4 regions of the Marinomonas sp. FW-1 genome follow, and region 1 is predicted to be linked to each of the others. Evidence: predicted binding sites of a transcription regulator. Region 1 holds the regulator's gene; each other region holds the start of a gene.

Region 1 (6,027 bases):
AGCCATTCGTGGCGTTATATCATCAAATGATGTGGCTCGTCAGTTAAGACTGGATATTGATGTTGGCTTTTCTAGTTTTGCACAGATTTATGAAAGTGCGATTCTTGGTCATAAAGAGCACACAAGAAAGCTAAAAGTGGCATAACTTTATCGACCTCACCGACTGAACAAATAAAGCCCAGATCATAATGACCTGGGCTTTATTATTTGAGTTAGCTTTCCTTTTTTTCAATCCAGTAATAGTAAATATCGCCTTCTTGCTCCTGCTTCATTAGCTTGTGACCAAGAAATTGGCAAAATTTCGGGATGTCTCTTGTTGTTGATGGGTCTGTCGCAATGACCTTGAGAACATGTTTGGCCGTCAATTTACGCATCTCAGCGTGTAGCATCATAACGGGTTCTGGGCAAAGTAAATCAGTTGCATCAAGCAAGGCTTGGTGTTCCATAATATTCCCCTCTAATTACGTATTAAGTTTGAGCCAGGTTTTTACATGCATGGCTAATTCTAAAATGGTGTCGTCTATATTTTTGTTGAGCTTCTTGAGGGTTTTGAAGTCATGGTCAGCTCCTTCAATCCATAGAATCTCTATATTATCTGGTAATGTCTGCTGACTCACCCAATCAAAAGAGCCCAGTTGATCTCTTGTTCCTTGAATGATGAGGCATGGCTTTTTTAACTCTTCAAGAAAAGACAGCCTATGCTTTTCAGGCTTGCCGGGGGGATAGAAAGGGAAGCCAAAACAAATAACTGCCTTTACGTTTGGTAGGTGAGTTATTTGCGTTGCTACCCGTCCGCCCATCGATTTGCCAGCAACCACACATGCGTCTTCGTTTTCAACCAGCTGCTCAAACTCTGGGACAAGCGATTGAAAGCGCGGAGGCGGTCTTTTTTTACCTGTACGCTCTTGTTCTGCCATATAAGAAAAAGTGACCGGATGTACGACTTGTTTCGTTTGGTCTGAAAGCGCGCAGCGCAGACCCGTTAAGAAACTATTTTCATGGCCAGCTCCAGCCCCGTGAGCGATGTATATTGGAAGTGATTTCATGATCATTGCGCTTAAAATGACTATTAGATCAGATTCATCTATGTGTTAGAACCAAATTCATTATTTTCTATACATTGAAGCAATCATTTGAGCACTGAGAATGGTATCTATTGATCTGTGTCAGAATAAGCTCTTGTTTGAAAGAGTAGAATTCCTATTAGAAATTTTAATAGGAACGAATGATGATCTGGGACTCCGCACTTATTAGCAAGTATGATTTATCAGGGCCTCGCTATACCTCTTATCCTACTGCCCCGCAATTTAACGCTTCAATCAGCAAAATTGCACTGATTGATAAGATGTTGACGCCATCGGATGCCGATCTTAGCTTGTATTTTCACATCCCATTTTGCGCACACCTCTGTTATTACTGCGCGTGCAACAAGATTGTGACAAAGCAATATGATAAAGGCGTGGAATATGTTGAACTACTAGGTGAGGAAATGCGGTTACGTAGCCTTATGCTTGATCATTCACGAAAGGTTACACAGCTTCATTTTGGTGGTGGCACTCCAACGTTTTTAACGGAAGACCTAATTAAAGTGTTGTTTGATAATATCAATCAGTATTTTAATTTGGTTAATGACGGATCACAGGACTACAGTATTGAGATAGATCCTAGAGAAATTAGCTACTCGAAAATCAAATTGCTGACTGAAATGGGCATCAATCGGATTAGTGTTGGTGTTCAAGATTTTGATCATAAAGTTCAGCAAGCGATACATAGAATACAACCCTATAGTATGGTTGAAAGCCTTGTAAATGACGCAAGGGCATTAGGCATTAAGTCGATTAATTTTGATTTAATTTATGGTCTGCCCTATCAGTCAATTGACGGTTTTAAAAACACTCTTGAGCAAGTAATTGCGCTGGCTCCAGAGCGAATTTCTTTATTCAACTACGCGCATTTGCCTGATCGCTTCCCTGCTCAGAGACGCATAACCGATGACGTTTTGCCTTTATCAAGCATGAAGCTTGATTTGTTGAAAATGAGTATAGAGTATTTGTTAGAGGCTGGTTACGAGTACATTGGTATGGATCACTTTGCGAAATCGAGTGATGAATTAGCCATTGCCCAAAAGCAAGAAACGTTGCGCCGTAACTTTCAAGGCTATACAACGCATGCAGGCACGGATTTAATTGCATTCGGTGTTTCTGCCATTAGCGATTTAAATGGCGTGTACATTCAAAATTATACTGACTTGACCGATTATCGGAGTAGTATTGAAAAGGGTCAATTAGCTATTGCTAAAGGGTATATTAGCGATCGCGATGATAGAATACGTCATTATGTCATCATGACCCTCATATCACAGTTTCAACTCAATATGACGTTAGTTGAGCAAAGGTTTAAAATCGACTTTAAAGAGTACTTTGCTGAAGAAATGGATAGCTTAACTCCTATGTTACAAGATGGCATGTTGGAGTTTGATCCTAGTGGAATGCAGACCACTATTAAGATCACAGATCGTGGAAGATTGCTTATTCGGTGTATTTGTATGGTTTTCGATAAGCATTTAAACAACACGGTAAAATACTCAAAAGTTATATGAATTAATATCAGGGAGATTGAAATGTCATTAACACACACACATTCAAGGTTTAATAGTACGCTTACTTCGCAGTGTCAAAATTGCAGTCTGAGCGCACTTTGTCTTCCCATCGCACTTGCAGATGAAGATATTAATCGACTAGATCAGATAATTGAGCGCAAAAAACCACTCAAAAAGGGAGATTTTTTGTTTCGCCAAGGTGAGTCTTTTGATTCCGTTTATGCAGTACGTTCAGGCACATTAAAAACATTCAATATTACTTCTGTTGGCGAGGAGCAAATTACAGGCTTCTATTGTCCTAGCGAGCTAGTGGGGTTAAGTGGTATTGATTCTGGCACCTACCCCGTTTCTGCAAAGGCGCTTGAAACGACGACTGTTTGTGAAATTCCGTTTAGCCACCTTGAAGAGTTGTCTTCACAAATTCCCTCTTTAAAGCACCAGATTTTTAAAGTGATGAGCCGTAAGATTTCTGATGATCAGCAGATGATGGTGCTTCTGGGGAAAAAGAATGCGGATGAAAAAGTAGCCTCTTTTTTACTTAACCTCTCTAATCGTTTTAAAAAACGTGGTTATTCTGCTAGCTCTTTCCGTTTGTCTATGTCGCGTGGCGAAATCGGAAATTATTTAGGGTTAGCAGTGGAAACCGTTAGTCGTGTGATCACCCGTTTTCAAAAAAATGAGCTCATTCATGTCGACGGCAAAGAAATTGAAATTGTTGATTTCCCAGAAATGCAAAAACTCGTTGGGGTTGCCAGTGATTGTGGTAAAATCAGTCAAATTTGATTGATATATTGAGGCAATACCATAATGCTCTACGATGATTTTTACGTTAAGTCACTAATACAAACAGTAGAAGACTGGCCAAAGCAAGGCATCAGTTTTCGGGATATTACTCCCATTTTTAGTGACCCAAAAGGGATGCGAATGGTTGTAGATGCTTATGTGCATCGCTATATTTCTACTGATATTACTCATATCGCTTGTATTGATGCTCGTGGCTTTCTTATCGCAGCGGTTCTTGCCTATGAGCTACAAAAGCCATTAATTCTGGTTCGTAAGAAAGGCAAACTGCCTGGTAAGACTATTTCACAAAAATATGCCCTAGAATACGGTGAAGCGGAGTTAGAGATACAAGAAGGCGCGGTTAAAGCCGGTGATGAAGTCTTGTTGTTTGATGACTTAATCGCGACAGGTGGGACGCTATTAGCTGCAATAGAATTATTATCTGCACAAGGTGCAAATATTAAAGAAGTGGCGGCAATAATTGATTTGCCAGATCTTGGTGGAAGTCAAAAGCTACGTGACAGCAACATACCTGTGTTTAGTCTTTGTGCTTATGACGGTGATTGATATCTGTCGTTTAGACTGCTGTTATTAATACTAAAAAAGGTGGCATATGCCACCTTTTTTACTTTCTATAAGAGCTTTAACTCTATTAGAAATCAACCATTGCACCTATAGCAAAACCTTTGTTCGCCTCTATACGGCTATCGTTATCATATACTGCTACTGTATTTCCATAACTAATGTATGCACGAGCATTGCGCATAGTCATGTACTCTGCACGAAGTTCATAAGTGTACATATGATCTAAGTTAGTGAAGGATAAAACTTCTGGCGCATAGTAAAGCGAGCCATAAATACTGATTCGGTTTGCTTCCGGAAGTGTGTAGCGGTACCAACCACCTAAAGCAAGCGCCATAGATACATCACTATCATCTTTTAGATCTGCATCGATTCCGTATACACGAGCGCCAATACCGACCTGTAATGGGCCGCTGGTGTCAGCGTCTTGAACATTAACGCCAAGGTGCGTAGTCGTAAAATTCTCATCTTTATCATAAGCAATACCAGCGTCTACGCCGAATGTGCCCATATCAAAGTTAACATCCCCTTTTACCGTCTCGTTAGTTAAACTGACGCCAGCGGTAGAGGCAGCATTTACTGCTGAAGTGCCTAAAATGGCTGCGGTTACTAATAGTGTTTTGTACGTAGCATTCATTTTTAAGGTCCTATAACGAAATAATATTTACTCGGTTTAAAGCGTCTGGTGCTTGCTTTAACCCTTTGAAGTCGAATAATTCTGTATCTGCTAGATGTGATGGAACAATATTTTGCATAGCAGAAAACATAGTTTCAGTTCTACCTGGGAATTCTTGTTCCCATTTTTGAAGCATGTCTTTCACAACTTGTCTTTGCAGGTTCTCTTGTGAACCGCATAAATTGCAAGGAATAATCGGGTACTCTTTCATGACCGCAAAAGCTTCAATGTCTTTTTCTTTGCAATAAGCTAAGGGACGAATAACAACGTGCTTACCATCATCACTTAACAATTTAGGTGGCATTGATTTTAGCTTGCCGCCAAAGAACATATTCAAGAACAAGGTTTCAAGAATATCATCTCTATGGTGGCCTAGTGCTATTTTAGTGGCGCCAATTTCTTCAGCAAACCCATACAAAGAACCACGGCGTAAGCGTGAACATAGACCGCAGGTAGTTTTCCCTTCAGGCACAATCTCTTTTACTATGCTGTAGGTGTCACGCTCTAAAATGTGGTAATCAACACCTAACTCTTCTAAGTAAGCAGGTAAAATATGCTCTGGGAAGCCAGGTTGTTTTTGGTCTAGATTAACAGCCACAATACTAAAGTTTATCGGGGCATTAGCTTGCAGATTGCGAAGAATCTCCAGCATTGTGTAAGAATCTTTACCGCCAGATAAACATACCATTACCTTATCGCCATCTTCAATCATATTGAAGTCAGCAATGGCTTGGCCCGTTTGTCTACGTAGACGTTTTTGGAGCTTATTCAGCTCTAATTTTTCTTTAGGTCGATTAGATAAATCCATCATAAACACGCTATAAATAAAACGACGCCATAATACTATAAGCACAAAGGCATCGCATCAAAAATGAAGATCTCAGAGGAAAAGTGCACGATAAATCACTTTTTAAAGGAAATTTATGACGCACTAAGTGATTTTACCTACAAATTGTAAGTTTGACTTACAACCCTTACAAATGTATTCAACCCCTTTTTGTGCCCTAGTGTGACGTTGTTTGCTGAATTGATGCTTCTGGCACGCGCAGTGATATGTGTAGGGTTGTTTTTGTGGTGGTGTTTCAAAGGTATGTGTCCTACTTGGATTGATACCATATACCTTTCTCATAACGGCTTGCCATTCTTTGCCATGAGGTCTAACAGAATGACCATAAATCTGAAAAACAATAAGGTGAGCCACTTCATGAGGAACCACAGTATTAATGAATTCGGTTGGATCTTGTTGGTACATGAAAAGGTTAAAGCGCAATTCGTTTTTTTGCAGGTGAGCTGTGCCCGCCGCTCGACCTCGTTGCTTTAGATTGCAGGTTGAGCGTTTAAATTTATTGCCAAAAAATTGATCAGCTTTATCAAAGCATTCATTTGC
Region 2 (6,027 bases), 1.5 Mb from region 1:
TAGACGCGACGCTTTCTAAGGCGTTTTTCAATTCCCGAACATTTCCAGGCCAAGTTTGATCGCGGAACCATTGCACAGCTTCAGGACTGAGCTGTAGCTGCTTATTTTGCTGGTTTTGCAAACGCTGTAAAAATGATTGCAGCAATACTGGGACATCTTCTAGCCGTTCAGCAAGCGCTTGAGTCTCGATGTTTACGCCTTTTATTCGGTAATACAGATCCTCTCGAAAGCTGCCTTCTTGCACCTTGCTCAGTAAGTCGGCGTTGGTCGCGGAGACCACTCGAATATCGATGTGTTTTTGCTCTCGTCCGCCTACAGGGAAAAAGGTACCTTCTTGCAACACGCGCAGCAGTTTCACCTGCATCGCCAACGGCATTTCACCAATTTCATCTAAGAATAAGGTGCCACCATCGGCCAAACTCAATAAACCGACTTTGTCTTTTTCCGCTCCGGTAAAGGCGCCTTTCACATAACCGAACAGCTCACTTTCTAATAAATCCGCTGGAATAGCACCGCAATGTACCGAGATAAATGGTTTGGCTGCACGATGACTTAAATCATGTAAAGTACGCGAGATAACCTCCTTTCCTGTACCTGATGGCCCTGTCACCAAGACGCGCACATCCGTCGGGGCGATTCGCTCTACGAGCGCTCTGACCTTTTGCGAACTGATTGAATGACCGATATACGCTGACGCACCCTTTGCAGAATTACCCGTTTGCTTTAGCTGAGTTAACTCTCGCTCTAAGGTGGTTTTAGTGATTGCTCGACGCACCACAACCGCCAACATATCTGGATCAATCGGCTTGGCAATAAAATCCCATGCGCCAAGCTCAATGGCTTTAAGTGCCAAATCCCGATCCGCATGGCCTGTAATAATGATCACCGGACGACCATCAAATTCGCCTATCGCATCCAAGGTGACTTGTGGATCAAAACTTGGCGGCATGGAAAGATCCAAGAGCACCAGATCCGCATCAAACGATGCCAACGCACCACGGGCTTCATCTAAGCTGCCTGCCGTTTTCACATGATAATCTTGCTTTGCCAACCAGCGACTGGCTAATTCACGAAATGCGGGCTCGTCGTCGACCAGTAATATTTTATTTTGAGTCATGGAATTCTCTATTTGAAATGTCAGTACCAGAAAAGTGGCGAGGTAAAATAAGCTCGAAGGTTACAGGCCATATCGAATCAGAACGATGCTGAATCTTCCCGCCATGAGCATCGACAATACGACGCACAATGGCTAAACCAAGACCACTGCCGCCAGCTCGCTTGGTCACAAAGGGCTGAAATAAGTTATCGCCTTGTAAACTTGGATCAATCTCAGGTCCATTGTTATTTACTTGGATAACGATCTGTTGATCTCGTTCTTCCGCTTCAATGGATAACTTGCCATCTGGCATATTGCGCAAAAAAGACACGGCGTTATCGATCAGGTTAATGAACACCTGCTGAAGCCGTTGCGGGTCAGCATCCAACTCAATCGTTTCATCAATATCCAGCTCAAACGTGACACCTTCTAGCTGAGCTTGCGCCAAAATACTCGCCACTAAAGATCGCAACGGCGTGGCAACTATTTGTAATGACAAGCCACCTGAATACACCAACATATCACTCACCAAACGATCGGCGCGTTTAAGCTGAGTCTGAATATGCTGACGCGTCTCGGCGGGTGCGTCATAAGCCGCCATAGAAATTATATTCAAAGGATTACGCAGTTCATGTGCCATTGCCGCAGACAAACTCCCCAACTCGACAAGATGCTGTTCGTCCATGCGTTTTCGCTCGGCCACGGCCAAGGCCAAAGAGCGCTCAAGCAAGCCGCAACTGGTTGAAAACAAGGATGCAAACACTTCCGCCGTCAAACGCATACCAGGGCTAGCGTCTTCCCAGCCTATTAAAGTGAAGTGCCAATCAGTACCTAACCGAGAGACTCGTATCGCTAAGACGTCATTTTTTTCTTGAACAAGATAAGCGGAGCTTTGTAACTGAATCGCCACATTGCGTCTTATCTGCAAAGAAAGTAAACGCTCACCAATGGCAATTAATTGTGGCCAATCTTGCGCCTCTTTTAATTGCGTTGACCAGGTGTCCAACACAGCTTCATTTAATAACGCGCCGGGGTAAATCAGCCGAGAAACCAAACGGCTTAAAGGCTGATAAATCACCGCCGCAACCACCAAAATCAGCAAGGAATACAACCAGAGTTGCCAACTGGGTACATTGGCCAGCGCCTGCAAACCTATACGACCAGACACCACACTGATCACGGCAATCACACAGAGAATCACCAACATCATGGCAACCCAAAGCAAGGCCCGATTGGCAAAGGCATTGACCGACAAAATTTGATAGCGAACTACCGCATAAACCAACAATAGCAAATAGGTTGGCAGTAAGAGCATGGGATAGGGAAACCAGCTAATGCCAAAGGAAGGAAACACAAAACTGGTCGCTAACAACAAGCCCCAAGCGCCAACGCCAAACATGGCGAGAATGGAGCGTTTCTTATTACCAGAATGTCGATACCAACCAAACAACAACACCCCATGAGCCAAGATACCGATCAACACCGTATAGGCAAGATTCCATGTCCCCGCCTCGGTAAAGATAAAAAAGGAACGCGTGTCTAGCGTACTGATCGCATCTCCAGCGCCAATCCACCAGCTTTGTAATACCACAGCAAAACTGGTCAGATAAAACCAAGGCACTACTTGATATAAGCGTTCCAGCATAGGCTCTTTAACCGAGCCAGAGTTCACAAAACGAATCGCAAAATGTAAGAAGAAGGTCGGCATCAACGGGTTGGCCAGAATGATATGAATACCAATTTGCTCGTAGCCTTGGAACAAGACCACATGCCCAAAGCACCAAATCGCCATCATAATGGCAAAACCTGCCAGAGCTTGTAGATCACTTTGTTTTCTAGCTCGCCACAATAACCAGACCGCGACCAATACGCCGCACACACTGGTCACCAACATGGCCACTTCAAACATCAGGGAAAGTGTCAAAATCGTAAACCTCGTTTACACCTAAAAGTGAGAAAATCGTAAACCTTTTTTACACTTCACGCAAAGACGAAAATTTTTCCTTTAAAATCAACAGTATAAATTTAACTAATAGTTGGCCTGTCCCTTGCTATAGGTAAAGCAACCTTGATCTAAATCAAACAATTTTCAAATGACAGGACAAACATCATGAATGCTGGCTTTTTAATGACCGAAATCATCGCGCTTTTTAGCATTGTGGGCTTAGCCCTATTGCCTCTAGCGTTGCAACAAATGCGTACGCTAAGAATTAAGAGAAATGCCTAGTTTTAACTTCAATCTCTTAACGCTTACTGACACCCAAGGGAGCCATTATGGACCTCGACGTCGCCATTTTATCTCGTATACAGTTCGCCTTTACGGTGAGTTTTCACATTATTTTTCCCAGTATCACCATTGGTTTGGCAACGCTGATTGCCATTTGGGAAGGGCTGTGGCTTAAAACACACAACCCTTACTATTTGCAGCTTGCCAAATTTTGGATCAAGCCGTTTGCCATTACCTTTGGTATGGGCGTGGTATCTGGCATTGTTTTGTCCTACGAATTTGGTACGAACTTTTCCAAGTTCTCCGAAATCACCGGTGCCATTCTTGGTCCTTTGATGGCGTACGAAGTGCTGACTGCCTTTTTTATGGAAGCAGGCTTTCTTGGCGTCATGCTATTTGGTTGGCAGCGCGTTGGCCGCAAGTTGCATTTCTTTGCAACCGTCACCGTAATGATAGGTACTTGGATTTCTGCATTTTGGATCATTGTGGCGAACTCATGGATGCAAACACCAACAGGCTACAAGATCGTCAATGGTAAATTCGAAGTCTCGAGTTGGATGGAAGTCATCTTCAATCCGTCTATGCCCTACCGCCTTACTCACATGCTGGTTGCGTCATTGATTACCGCGACTTTTGTCGTGGCGGGCATCAGTGCTTACTACTTGCTGAAAAAGCAAAACATTCCCTTTGCGAAAAAAGGACTGTCCATGTGCATGTGGTTTGCCTTGGTACTAACGCCACTGCAAGCATGGATTGGCGATATGCACGGCTTGAACGTCAAAGAACATCAGCCAACTAAACTCGCTGCAATGGAAGGTATTTGGCCTGCGGAAGAAGAAAACGTGCCGCTGTTACTGTTCGCTATGCCAAACATGAAAACGGAATCAAACGATTATCAAGTCGGCATTCCAAATCTCGGCAGTTTGATACTCACTCATTCTTGGGATGGTGCAGTACAAGGTCTAAAAGCCGTACCGCCAGAAGACAGACCCAATGTGCCGTTAGTGTTTTGGTCTTTCCGTGTCATGGTGGGTATTGGTTTTGGCATGATGGGCATCGCGGCGCTAGCACTTTTATTACGTCGTAAAGGCCGCTTGTATGAAAACAAAGCCTTCTTGTCTATCGTGACATTTTTTACGCCTATGGGTGTCATTGCAGTACTAGCAGGTTGGTATGTGGTGGAAATCGGCCGCCAACCTTGGATTGTCTACAACCTCGTTAGAACATCGGAGATCGTATCACCACTTCCTCCAGAGCGCGTGCTGTTTACCTTAACCATGTTTGTGATCATTTACAGTTTGCTGATTGGTGTTTACCTCTACTTCATGCGCAAACTGATCAAGAAGGGGCCGCCGTCAATGAAAGCTCTCGAACAACAATTGATTGGTATGAAAGCACCAGGCTACGCATTGGCTTGGGTAAAATCCCTAAACACTGAAAACCAAAGTTTAAAAGCACAAGGAGATAAATAATGGATTTAGCACTTTTCTACTTCCTTGTCTTAGGCTTTGCCATCTTCATGTACGTGTTACTCGATGGCTTCGATCTAGGGATTGGCATTCTCTACCCTTGGTTTAACCAAGAAGGCGAGCGAGATCATTTAATGCGTTCTATTTCACACGTCTGGGATGGTAACGAAACTTGGTTAGTATTTGGTGGTGTGGTGTTGTTTGCAGCGTTTCCCGCTGCTTATGCAGGCATTACCTCGACCTTTTATTTGCCCATTATGCTGATGTTATTTGCACTGATTTTTCGCGGGGTGGCGTTCGAGTATCGGTTTAAATCCGATACATCTCGACCTTATTGGGACCTTGCATTTAGCGCGGGGTCAGCCATAGCAGCATTTTGCCAAGGCATGTTGCTCGGCTCCATCGTTCAAGGCGTGCCAGTCGGTGTCGACAGTTTGTCTAGCTTACATTGGCTAACACCTTTTTCTATATTAACTGGCTTTGCCGTAATGGCAGGCTATGCGCTGTTGGCTGCTTGTTATTTGTTTATGAAAAGTCGTGGGCGTATCCAAGATCACGCAGCCAAATTAGGCAAGCGACTCTTGCTGATCACTATTTTAGCCATGGTTATTGTCAGCGTGTGGACAGTAGTGAGCCAAGTAGACATTCGTCAACGCTGGTTCTCCGGCTTAAATTTTTTATGGCTATCGCCCTTGCCTATTATTACCTTAGTCGTTGCGGCATTGGCTTGGAAAGATTTAAACAGTCACTCCGCTGGTATCACTCATCATGAAGGTCGACCATTCTGGTATGCTGCAACCCTCTTCTTATTAGGCTTCGCTGGTCTTGTTGTTGGTTTGTTTCCATATCTGATACCAAGACAACTAACCTTTATGGAAGCCGCTTCGCCAGACAGCAGCTTGCTTTTCTTGCTGCCTGGTATCTGCATCTTTGTGCCCTTGATTTGTGCTTACACCTTATGGGGTTATCGCGTCTTTGCCGGTAAGGTGGAAGATTATCAGGAGGGTTACTAATGTCGCTCAAAAGCCTGAAAGAAAAAGCCGCCAAACTCAAATCGTGGCAATGGTTTTTACTGCTCTACGGCATTGGCTTTATTGCCATATTCACCGCATCTTATGGTATTAAACTGCTGATGACAGGATTGCCTTAAGCAATGCTATTCGCATAAAAAAGCCCCACACTTTACAACTTTAAGTGTGGGGTTTTTTAGCATTATTCAGTAAAAGATTATGACA
Region 3 (6,027 bases), 2.0 Mb from region 1:
TGTACGACATGATTCGGTAACAAGGTTTTCATCAGCGCTGAAATGGATTCTTTCAATATCTGATTGTCTTCTGCTTGATGTTTTGGCAATACAATCCAGATGTCCAGTTGATGAGGTTCTGCGCAATGCCAGCGATCAATGCAGTCGCGACGATAAACCAATCCGTGACTGATTATCCCGACAGACTCCGGTCGCAGACTTTGCCAACTTTTTAACCAGGTTGGCACAGTACTGGATGTTTGCGTGCGTAGCATTAAGCTATTTGAAATATAGCGACTGTAGCGAGCGTCTCTTGATGCTCCATCGGTCGGATAACCGAGGGCGTCGTAGTTTTCGTAGACTGGCACGATAGGATTAGCATTTACACGTTGTAAGTAACAAGGCCAAAGTGATGAAACTGCGGTTTCAGCTTCGCTAATGAGTTGCTGCATGGCATGCATGCCGTGACAAGGGTTGCTCAGGTCACGTAGAGACAGTGCGTGAAGTAATTGTTCGTGGGTTAGATAGTTGTGCGTAGACATAATAAAGCTCCATAAATCCAAGATAAAAAATTCAATGCAATCTTTTTGGATTCCTCCGAGTCAGGACTCGGAGAGAGCTTGTCTTTGAAAGGTTATTTCAGAAAGAGCAAAGCCGCCGCGTCCAGTTTAGGGACTCGGAGGCTGATAAATCGATGTGATCGTGCAATAAGATACGTCATGATTTTGATACTAGCAGGCTCGATTAGGAGGGACAAGATCCTTTGGTGCAGATCTTGTCCCTGAGGTTAAAAAGCATCGGGAGCCTTGGGTGCTGGATAGTGCGCCGTTTGAATAGGATCTTGTTCAACGTCACCCCAGCGTCTTTCTAGAGGCATAACACCTGCCCACACAGGCCAGTTGTTATCGGCTGGATCATCGATTGGTGGTTCTGCTCGGAATTTGACCGAGGCTTCGTCGATCTTGATGCGCACGACGCCAGTGGCTTTGATCTCTTGATCGTTGACCGGGCGTAGAGTTTCCCAGCGTCCAGGGCTGACTTTGTCTAAGAAAAGTTTGAACTGGCGCACTTTTTCATCTTTATCGTCGATCAATTCCGGCACCCCAAATAAGGTCACAGAGCGATAATTCACCGAATGGTGCATGGCGGAACGAGCTAAAACCAAGCCATCTAATAAGCTCACGTTAATGCAGACCTTTTCCGGCTTGTCGATTGGGCCTTTCACATTGCGCGCTTTAGAGTGAGCGTGCCAGTAGAAGTAGTCGCCTTCGCGCCAATGGCTCGTTGGCGTAACAAAAACTTGGCCATCTTTGGTTTGCCCGACGTGACACATTAGCGCGGCATCAATAATGTCTAGCGCTAGGTCTTTATCATAGGAGGCTCTGTTCGGCCCTCTTTTCACTTTGCTTAATGCTGTTTCTTCGAGTGACTGGCCCATGCATTCTTCCCTTGAGTCTTGTTGAGGTGTTGGCTATAACAAGACTTTAAGAAAATCTGGCTTTTATAAAAATAGCCAGAATCAATATAAAAAAGCAGGCCAGATATGAAGCACGGTATAGGCAGTGTGCGCTTTTCACTTGATGACGAAGGCGCTCCTTATTACCAACAGTTGATTGAGCAAATCCAGCAAGGCATTGTTTCGGGAGCGTTATCTGTGGGTGACAAATTACCCTCCTCGCGTTTGCTCGCTGGTTCGTTGGGTGTTTCACGCAGTACTACGTCGCGAGCTTATGATCAGTTAATTGCGGAAGGCATTTTAACCAGCGAAGAAAAGCGTGGTGTGTTTGTTGCTGCGTTGCCCATGGTGAATCAGAGTGTGACAAAACAATTCAGAGCGGATTTCTTATCACGTAGTACATTATCTACAAAATGGGCGTTTGATTCTGGTGCTGATGTGTCTGTTTTTCCTACTAAGGAATGGGCGGCCAGTATGCGACGCAGTTGGCTAAATCCAGACATGACTGTATTGCAAGGTGGTTATGCGACAGGGTACCCGGATTTAAAAGCCGAAATAGCCGATTATTTGTATCGTGTTCGCGGCCTTGATTGCTCGGCAGAGCAAATTATTGTCACGGCTGGCAGTCGGGATTCGCTGTTTTTATTACAGCATGCCATTACAGCGTTGGAAGGGGCTGCTGGCTCGTCAATGAAATGGTGGTTTGAAGAGCCTACTTACCCGCCGATTCGCCAAGCCATTTCTGCATCGGTCAAAACGGGCGATCTCTATATTGATGACGATGGGCCATGCTTACCAGAAAGTGAACAAATTTCAAATGTGGCGATTGTCACGCCAAATCGGCAATACCCTCTTGGCGTTAATATCAGTGTGGCGCGACGTCAGCAATGGTTGCAAGCGCTGCACAATGACTCTTCAAGCTGGTGGTTGGTAGAAGACGATTACGATAATGAGTTTATTTACCAAGGCCGCAGTAATGTACCTTTTATGCAAACGGCGAGTATGCATGAACAGGCTCGTGATCGCGTGTTCTTCGTGGGGAGTTTTTCGAAAGTGCTGTTTCGTGGCTTGCGGCTTGGTTTTATTGTCGCTCCGACAAGGCATGTTGCGGCATTGCATAAAAGTCAGCGAGTGCTGGGGACGTCTGCTTCGTTACCTATGCAGCCTGCTGTCGCGGATTTTATGCAACAAGGTCACTTTAATCGCCATGTAAATAAGATGCGTCGCCATTATCGTTTTAAACGGGATTTCCTAATTCAGCTGCTTGAGAGACAGTTAGGCGTTTGGTTTGAATGGAGAAAGCCGCGAGGGGGGATGCATGTCTTAATAATACTGAAATCCTCTGTTGTATCTGCTTTGTCTTCGAAGACGCCATTGGATCAACATATAGCGCAGGATCTTGCGCAACAAGGCATCGAGCTTTCGCCTCTGTCCTCACATTATAGTGACGCTCATTGTGCTTCACGTTTGGGCTTTTTATTGGGCTTTAGTGGTGCGAAAGATGAAACTATGGTGCACATTGTTGTCGCATTGGAGCATTGGTTTAAGAAAAAACTGGGATAAAGTAGGATTTGCAAATTGTAAAGAAATCGTCTTTTAAGGGCGTTGCTCTTTGGATGAGAGCAAAAAGCAGAGATTTTCCTTTGCTTAGAATGTGAATTTTTATAAAAAGACAGTGAAGCAAAGAAGAACAAAGGCTAAACTACGCTTTGTGTGGTTGCTTAAATTTTGCTATATTTCGCCCACTTGAATTCGTATGAAGCGAGTAAAGACGGCATTTACACTTTTGTTTTTATGAATCGGATGGATAAATTGAACAATTTTCAAGACATTTTGCATCATTTTATGCATACAGTATCCAGCGTCTTGGCGGATTCTTTACGCCCTGTGATAGCTGTGTCTTGCTTGTTCGTGTGTTTCTTTATATTTACAGCCGCTCCTTCCTTTGCAGATAACCTAAGCGTTATCAGTTCAGACCTTATTTTTAAAGCAGGGCTACTTTTTAGCCTTGTTTTTATCACTCTATTATTGGTTAGTTATTGGCCCGTTATGACCAATATCAACCCTGCTCGCCAGAAAATGGCCTTCTCTTTAGTTCATGTTGCTCCTAATGAGCAAGCAAGTCGTGCTGAGGCCCGACGCATGTTGAGATGTAGAGCTCCCTTTTTCAGATTTAGGTGATCCAAAAAAATCATTACTGCGTTAATAGTATTAACTTAGTAATGGTTTTTGTGCTGTTCTCAGTATGGTGATCTTTACTGAAATACCCGGCATTAGCCGGATTTTCGTTCTGTTGCTTGATATTCAAGTGGCAGTTTTGTGAACCTCGGGGTTAGAGGATGATTCTCTTGTTAACTCGTATCCTAAGTAAAGTCGCTTTGGCGCTAATGGTGGGCTTGCTCGCCGGTTGTCAGGGTGGTGTGCTCGATCCTAAAGGGCAAGTTGGTATTGAAGAGAAGCAGCTAATTATAGTTGCGACTTTGTTGATGCTGCTTGTAGTAATTCCTGTCATCTTCATGACACTGTATTTCGCTTGGAAATACCGTGAAGGTCGTGACGAGATCTACGAACCAAAATGGTCACACTCCACAAAAATTGAAACTATTGTTTGGTCTATTCCAATTGTGATCGTCATCATCCTTGGTGTGATTACATGGAAATCAACCCATTCATTGGATCCTTACAAACCTTTGAAGTCGGATAAAGATCATATCAACGTTCAGGTCGTTTCGATGAACTGGAAGTGGTTGTTTATCTATCCGGATCTTGGCATTGCTACCGTGAATGAATTGCGATTCCCTGCAAACGTTCCTGTTGCGTTCCAAATTTCATCTGAAGGCACGATGAACTCGTTCTTCATTCCTCAATTGGGTAGCCAAATTTACTCAATGGCGGGAATGGTGACTAAGCTTCATTTGATTGCAAATGAGCCTGGTTCATTTGACGGTATGTCAGCAAACTACAGTGGTGCCGGCTTCTCTGGAATGAAGTTCAAAGCAATCGCTACACCAACAGAAGCAGATTTCGATGCTTGGGTTGAGGGCGTTAAAGCTGGAACTCATGATGTCATCAATAATGGCGTCTTGAATCAAGCATCCTATGAGAAACTTGCTGAACATGAAATCGATGCGCATCACGTTGAGCCAACACCTGTTCAATATTACAACTCGATTGAATCAAGCATCTTTATGGACAATGTTATGAAGTTCATGAAAGATCACGGCAAAGTTGAGTTGCTTGAAGGAACTGTTTTTGATTCTAAAATGATTCACGATAATTCAGCTCACGGTGAAATGAACCATGGCGAAATGAATCAAAGTGATATGAATCATGGCGAGTCTCAAGACTCATCGCATGATATGCATATGGAGGCTGAAAAATAATGTCTGCACTCTTAGGCAAACTATCGTGGGACGCTCTTCCATACGATCCGATCGTTATCACCACTTTGTGTGTGGTTGCGGTTTTGGGTTGCGTGGTCGCCTTCCTAGTTATTAAAAACAAATTGCTTGGTGTACTCTGGAATGATTGGTTGACGTCAGTTGACCATAAAAAACTGGGTATTATGTACATCGTTCTAGCATTTGTGATGTTGCTGCGTGGTTTTGCGGATGCAATCATGATGCGTTTGCAGCTTGCACTTGCAACGAACGGTGACCCTGGTTATCTACCTCCAAGTCACTACGACCAAATCTTTACGGCACACGGTGTCATCATGATCATCTTTATGGCTATGCCATTTATGATCGGCTTGATGAACATCATTGTACCGCTACAGATTGGTGCTCGTGACGTTGCCTTCCCGTTCTTGAACAACCTTAGTTTCTGGCTAGCGGTTTCTGGTGCGGTATTGATCAACATCTCTTTGGGTCTTGGTGAGTTTGCTAAAACTGGTTGGGTAGCTTATCCACCATTGGCTGGCTTGCAATACAGTCCGGGGGTTGGTGTTGACTACTATATATGGGCACTCCAGATATCCGGTATTGGTACGACATTAACGGCTGTTAACTTTTTGGCGACAGTATTCAAAATGCGTACTCCAGGCATGAAATTGATGGATATGCCGATCTTCACTTGGACCTGTACTTGGGCCAACATTTTGATCGCAGCATCTTTCCCAATTTTGACTGCTGTACTAGCAATGCTAACGCTTGACCGTTACTTAGACTTCCACTTCTTTACGAATGATGGCGGCGGTAACTCAATGATGTATATCAACTTGTTCTGGGCTTGGGGTCACCCTGAGGTGTACATTCTTGTACTTCCAGCATTTGGTATCTTCTCTGAAATTGTGTCTACCTTCACTGGTAAGCGTTTGTTCGGCTACAAATCTATGGTTTGGGCGACAGCTTCGATTTCCATTCTTGGTTTCATCGTATGGCTTCACCACTTCTTTACCATGGGTTCCAGCGCGAACGTTAATGCCTTCTTCGGTATTATGACTATGATCATTGCCGTACCGACAGGTGTGAAACTATTTAACTGGTTGTTCACTATGTACCGTGGTCGCCTTCGTGTGACTGTGCCGGTTCTTTGGACTCTTGGTTTCATGGTGACCTTCACCGTTGGTGGTATGACAGGCGTTCTACTTG
Region 4 (6,027 bases), 950 kb from region 1:
TCTTAAACATTGGTAAAAAAATGCTCGCTAATTTAAATACTGTCATTAGCGAGGCATAAAACTTAACCTTAAATTTCCTGTGCTAAGTGCTCCAAAAAGTCACGCATGAAGGCGACTCTTCGCTCGCCTTCATGCCGAGCAGAAGGTAGGTTAAGCGTTTCAGCAATACCAAACAGCTTGCTATAAAAGTGATCAATTGAATAAGCACTGTCGTTCGGTTCGCGCACCTCACAAAAAGGATCCTGACTAGCGTATAACGCACGATTAAGTGCCCCACTCACCTGCATACAACGAGCTATCCCTATCGCTCCCAGGGCATCCAAGCGGTCCGCATCTTGTACTATTTTGGCTTCCAGTGTCTTTGGGGGAATATTGGCACTAAAGCTGTGGGCACAAATGGCATGATGTATGGCTTCATGATGCGCACTCGGGTACTCAATTGATTCAAGAAAGCCAATGGCTTTATCTGCCGCCATGGTTGAAGCGAAAGCTCGATCAGGGTGGTTTTTTGGCAATGACACACAATCATGTAGCCATGCAGCAGGCATAACAATCCCCCAATCAGCACCCTCTTCTTGAGTCAGTTGCTTAGCCGCTTTTACTACCCTATGGATATGATTCACATCATATGCCACATCCACTGCATTTTGAGAGACTAAAAAAGACTGACACTGAGATGAAAACTGCTGCTCGTTTGGAAACCACATAACCTTCTCTGCTCTTACAGGATGAAACGGTCAGAATGGTAACGTCAAAGTTCAACCTCCTTCAATAAAAAAGGCCTTGCTGTTTCAAGCAAGGCCTTTCTCTATCATGTCATTGTCTATTAAAACGTATAACCAACACTCGCCATGAAAGTGAGCGGATCAATATCCGTATCGAATGTGCCAACGGTTGTGTGTACATCGGTATTAATATCCATGTACCAAAGAGACGCATTGGCAAACCAGTGATCAGATAATGTCACGTCTACACCCACTTGAGCAGCCAAACCAAATGAGTTATCGAGGTTAACATCCGTATTGGCCAAATCGCCCTTACCTTCTTCATCAAAGAAAAGCGTGTAATTCAAACCAGCACCCACATATGGACGCACCTGGCTATTGGCTTGACCAAAGTAATATTGCGCCATCACGGAAGGCGGCAAATGAGACACTTCAGCGACTTTTCCCAAAGTGTTCACGGAAACATCGTGAGTAAAAGGCGTTGCTGCCAAAACCTCAAAGCCCACATTGTCTGTCAACATATAGCTTAGCGTTACCCCAATCTGAGTATCTTTATCAATCTCTAATTCGTTGGATCCAGTTACTTTATCGCTGCTTTCGTTGGGCATCACACTGGCCAAACCACCACGAACAAAAATATCCCCAGCACTGTGTGCAAGAGCCATAGAAGAACAAAACGCAGAAACAAGGGCTACAGGAAGTAAAGCTTTCATAATCGATTCCTTTTTGTGTCAAACAACATGTCAGTGACCAAAAAGTAACAGGATCTACAATCAATATTTTAATCTAGATCAAGGTTTTACTCGCTCCAGAGAGACAACCAAGGTGACACACCCACTAGGTCAAGAAAAGGTAAACTGCCCAAATAAAATCATTTTTTGCCCAAATATGCAGATAAAAAGACTCGTCTACTTGAAGGTGTACATTGAAACATTAGTAAACCATCAAAATTATAAAAGTAAACTGATTTACCCTAGCTCAATAAATCGGTAATATTTGCGAAAATTCTCATCTGGATAAAGAATAATATGCCAATACTTATTGCTGTCACGCTACTGTGGGCGTTTTCATTTAGTTTAATTGGAGTCTACCTAGCTGGGCAGGTTGATGCTTGGTTCTCTGTATTAATGCGAGTAGCTCTTGCCACTCTTGTGTTTCTTCCTTTCTTAAAACTTCGCCAGATCGAAGCAAAAATAGCATTGAAATTAATGGTCTGTGGCGCATTCCAGCTCGGTATCATGTATGGCTTTTACTACCAATCATTTTTGTACCTATCAGTTCCGGAAGTATTACTGTTTACCGTTATGACCCCTCTGTATGTCACGCTAATTAATGACATGTTAGATCGTCGTATCAATATTGGTTTTGCAGTCAGTGCATTGCTTGCCATTCTTGGTGCTGTTGCAATTCGTTACCAAGGCATAGATGAAGGCTTCGTGAAAGGCTTGTTGATTGTGCAATGTGCCAACCTTTGTTTTGCAGCCGGACAAGTTGGTTACAAACGTGTTATAGCAAAAGAGCGTCCAGACTTACCACAACGCACTGTATTTGGCTGGTTCTTTCTAGGTGCTCTTGCCATTGTTATTCCTTGTTACCTTGTGCTTGGCAACCCAGATAAACTGCCTACCACAACACTACAATGGTCTATTTTGACTTACTTAGGAATTGTGGCTTCAGGCCTTGGCTACTTTGCTTGGAACAAAGGGGCAACCTTAGTCAACATTGGCACATTAGCGGTAGCAAACAATTTACTGATTCCTGCAGGAATACTGGTCAATGTGCTTTTCTGGAATCGTGATGCAGATATTCTACGTTTAAGTATTGGTGGCGGGATTATATTACTAGCACTATGGGTGAATGATAAATTCAACCAGAGACAGAGCAAGGCGCAAGCAGCCCTCTAGAATACAGCTGTTAAACTAAAATCGCCCAACATCACAAATGTGTATGTTGGGCGATTTTTTTGCTAATCGCTTACTACTCTTTAATCAACCATTGCTGAAAAGCTTGTTGTGATTCCTTATCCGCTCTCTTAAACCAAAATGTTGCCATCTCAAACTGGATACTTGAGACTTCTGGTTTATATAAATCATCCGCGATCCAAACTCGAATATGCTTACGAGTCACTTTGTCGGATTGGTTATACCAAAACTGCATCATTTGCAGCTCAACATCGTCAGACATTTTTGTAGGCGCAACATCAGGACCAGAAGATGAGACATTGGCATTCATTGAATTTTTAGCCGTTAAACGCTCAACCTCTGCCACAAAATCCCGCGTGTTTTGTAACCCAGACTTGGTCGTTAGCATTTGTTGCTTATAATCAACCTCTTTGCCACTTACTTCATCAATAATGGAGAACTGAGGATCTTTTACATTGTCTTCTGCCTGCCTAACCGTAGAGACATAAGGGGCCTTCAAACTCAGGTAGGTATCCTTCTCAAACTGCAAATTCAATACAATCGGTTCCGATTGGAAAGTTTGAGTATCGCCGCCACTACGTAGCAATTTATTAAATCGAACAACAATTTGATGCGGCCCTTCCTCCACATCGACCTTGAAGTCGTTCCCAAACTGTCGAGAACTTTCTAAGTCAACATACATAATTTCAAAAGACCTGGGCACTTCAAATGTCGCTGCCATAGCAGGGAGTACTGTAAAGCAGCTAACTAAGATTGCCACGGCACTAAATCCACGTTTTACCTTCATTCTACGTCCTTAAACATCACAATATTTGAAGCAAATCTAACATAGAATGCCGTTTAAATTGTGTGTGAAGACCTAGTTCAGAAGCACTTGCGCGATTTTGTCTTTTTTCCTTTACATTGAATAAAAACGAACTGCCTGAGTAAGCCACTCTTTGTGGACATCAGCTTGCTACTTTTACAATAAAGTTTCAGGTAACCCCTATGCGCTATTGTAAGCTGAGCACATACTTAGTCTTTCTTACGCCAGCGGCTGTATTTTGAATGCACTCCTCGTGTAAAAGCCGAAGAATACTCCTCCAAAATATCCACCCCATATAAAATCGCCACAACAATAAAAGACAACTTTATCGCTACATAAGAATCAACGATCGCGATGCAGACACCAACCGCGGCCAATGCCCAAATTGTGGCAGCGGAAGTAACCCCTATGACAGCACCATCTTTAGACAACATAACACCTGCGCCAAGAAAACCAATACCAGTAATCACCTGCCCAATTATGCGTGACGGATCTGTCGTCTCAGCAGCCACAAACATCGACGATGCAATAAACACATAGGTGCCCAATACAATTAATGCCGAGGTTCTAATTCCTACAGGCTTCCCCCTTAGTTGACGTTCTAAACCAACAATAACACCACAAAAAACAGCGGTAATTATCGAACTCCAACTATAGGGTTCAATAGAAAATAACGACTCTAAATTCATACAACTTTACTTCGTCTTAATGCCATGTTTTTGAATAAGAATGGAGGAAGGTTACCCCTTCCTACTATCTTCCTTGAAGGTAATTTCATTGTGCAAGCCCACCCGAACTTTTTTCACCATAGACTCTAAGTCCTCGAACAAGAAAGGCTTGCTAATAAAAGCATTCATACCAGAATCAAGACACTGGCGCTTAATATCTTCTTCCACATGAGCGGTCAGTGCGATTACCGGAGTTTGATTTAGACCTTTGCTTTTTTCAATCTGCCTAATAGCAAGGGTGGCTGAAAAACCATCCATCTCTGGCATGTTACAGTCCATGAAAATAACATCATACTGTTGAGAGCCATTAAACTTCTCCAACGCCATAACACCAGTTTCAACCAAATCAACAGAGCAGCCTAATTTTAAGAAAAATTGCTCACAGATCATCTGATTCACTTTATTGTCTTCCGCCAACAGAACGTGCAAGTTAGACGGAAGGTCTGGCTTTATCCCAACACCTCCTAGCGCAGAAGATTCCTGACAAGCCGCTTGGTCACTTAGAACAAAAGGAATCGATATAGTGAACGTGCTTCCCACTCCCACTTCGCTCTCAACAGAAATACGCCCACCCATGAGCTCAACTAAACGCTGAGTAATACTCAACCCTAAGCCAGTACCTCGGATATTAGGGTTAAAATGACTAACCTGATAAAACTGCTCAAAGATTTGCTGTTGGTCCTCAGCTGAAATGCCAATACCAGTATCTGTAACAGAAAACGACAACATTACCGTATTAGTATCATCGCTTTCCTGACAGAAAGCCTTTATGGATATTTCCCCGTTGTCCGTAAATTTAAACGCATTTCCAACAAGGTTATAGAGAATTTGATGGACCCGATAAGGGTCGCCCTGAACAAACTCTGGAATATCGTCCAGCGTGCAAGTGAAATTAATTGGCTTTTTCTCAAACTGAGGCGCAAGTAATGACATCACCTCATTAACAACATCAGCAGGGCTAAAGGATATTTTCTCTAACTCCAACTGCTCTGCATTGATTTTAGAGTAGTCTAAAATATTATTAATAATGTGCATCAGTGTTCGACCCGCATTATTAATCACGGTAACTTGCTGCTGCTGTTTTTCGTTAAGGTCCCCCATGGATAGCAATTGAGCCATGCCAAGTACCCCGTTCATGGGTGTGCGGATTTCGTGCGTCATGGCAGCCAAGAAATCGGTTTTCGCTTGACCCGCAAGCTCAGCGGCTATTTTCGCTTTTTCCAGTTCCTCAGCCTGCTCTGACAGTTTTAAATTGTCATTAAGAGCCTGCCAATACACACGATTTTGCTGTTTTCCAGTCATAAAAATAAACAGGCCATAACCAATAATTAAAGCAGCAACAATCATGTTACCCGGCTGGTCTAACAGCAAACCAGCACCTAAGGCAAAAGGGAAACAAATCAACACGAAATAGCTGCGCATTATTTTATAAGAAGGCGCTAATACAGTGACCCCTCCTATACTGATACCAGCTGCCGCCATAACATTCACTGTCACAGCTAAATCGATAGTTGGATTCACGTAAAAAAGCCAAGCAGAACCACTTACCCACACAAGAGCGGATGAATTGTAAATAAAAGCATAACGAGAGAAATAAGACGGGTAGTCAATCTCGTTAGAGGAAAATACTTTGAAGAATAAAACCAACCGATAAAATTGGATCAATAAAAAGCAACCAGAAAAAACACCAATAATGTCTAAATGCTCACGAGCCGTTGCAGAACTGAAAACCGCAGCCAAAAAAGCAAGCAGATAGAAAATCCCACCATAGCGAGAACGTTTAGCTAGATCTTTTAAGCTAATGTCATTAACTTGCTTATCGCCCAGCGCATAAAGTGAATTATTCA

What was found. The regulator FNR, encoded in region 1, switches genes on or off when oxygen is low (the NO sensors DNR and NnrR bind a similar motif). The targets are predictions, from matches to a motif close to TTGATNTANATCAA.
Region 2: a site for FNR is predicted at 3,165-3,178, ahead of C1X04_RS02350 (cytochrome ubiquinol oxidase subunit I). Genes of this name have one in related genera too.
Region 3: a site for FNR is predicted at 3,485-3,498, ahead of cyoA (ubiquinol oxidase subunit II). Genes of this name have one in related genera too.
Region 4: a site for FNR is predicted at 1,507-1,520, ahead of C1X04_RS13920 (OmpW family outer membrane protein). Genes of this name have one in related genera too.

What each region holds. Positions count from the first base shown of each region.
Region 1 covers NZ_CP025987.1:2,046,309-2,052,335, reverse strand. The annotation lists gene C1X04_RS09620 (CBS domain-containing protein) at 1-145, shown strand, start outside; gene tusA (sulfurtransferase TusA) at 213-446, opposite strand; gene C1X04_RS09610 (alpha/beta family hydrolase) at 462-1,046, opposite strand; gene hemN (oxygen-independent coproporphyrinogen III oxidase) at 1,226-2,599, shown strand; gene fnr (fumarate/nitrate reduction transcriptional regulator Fnr) at 2,621-3,382, shown strand; gene C1X04_RS09595 (adenine phosphoribosyltransferase) at 3,407-3,949, shown strand; gene C1X04_RS09590 (YfaZ family outer membrane protein) at 4,035-4,601, opposite strand; gene ttcA (tRNA 2-thiocytidine(32) synthetase TtcA) at 4,612-5,451, opposite strand; gene C1X04_RS09580 (SprT family zinc-dependent metalloprotease) at 5,572-6,027, opposite strand, start outside.
Region 2 covers NZ_CP025987.1:501,852-507,878, reverse strand. The annotation lists gene C1X04_RS02360 (sigma-54 dependent transcriptional regulator) at 1-1,117, opposite strand, end outside; gene C1X04_RS02355 (sensor histidine kinase) at 1,104-3,020, opposite strand; gene C1X04_RS02350 (cytochrome ubiquinol oxidase subunit I) at 3,371-4,795, shown strand; gene cydB (cytochrome d ubiquinol oxidase subunit II) at 4,795-5,805, shown strand; gene C1X04_RS18395 (hypothetical protein) at 5,805-5,942, shown strand.
Region 3 covers NZ_CP025987.1:95,963-101,989, forward strand. The annotation lists gene C1X04_RS00425 (hypothetical protein) at 1-521, opposite strand, end outside; gene C1X04_RS00430 (pyridoxamine 5'-phosphate oxidase family protein) at 767-1,417, opposite strand; gene C1X04_RS00435 (PLP-dependent aminotransferase family protein) at 1,523-2,998, shown strand; gene cyoA (ubiquinol oxidase subunit II) at 3,775-4,818, shown strand; gene cyoB (cytochrome o ubiquinol oxidase subunit I) at 4,818-6,027, shown strand, end outside.
Region 4 covers NZ_CP025987.1:2,994,914-3,000,940, forward strand. The annotation lists gene C1X04_RS13910 (MarR family winged helix-turn-helix transcriptional regulator) at 1-59, shown strand, start outside; gene C1X04_RS13915 (HD domain-containing protein) at 69-707, opposite strand; gene C1X04_RS13920 (OmpW family outer membrane protein) at 827-1,438, opposite strand; gene C1X04_RS13925 (carboxylate/amino acid/amine transporter) at 1,754-2,629, shown strand; gene C1X04_RS13930 (DUF2057 domain-containing protein) at 2,703-3,434, opposite strand; gene C1X04_RS13935 (MgtC/SapB family protein) at 3,662-4,141, opposite strand; gene C1X04_RS13940 (ATP-binding protein) at 4,193-6,027, opposite strand, start outside.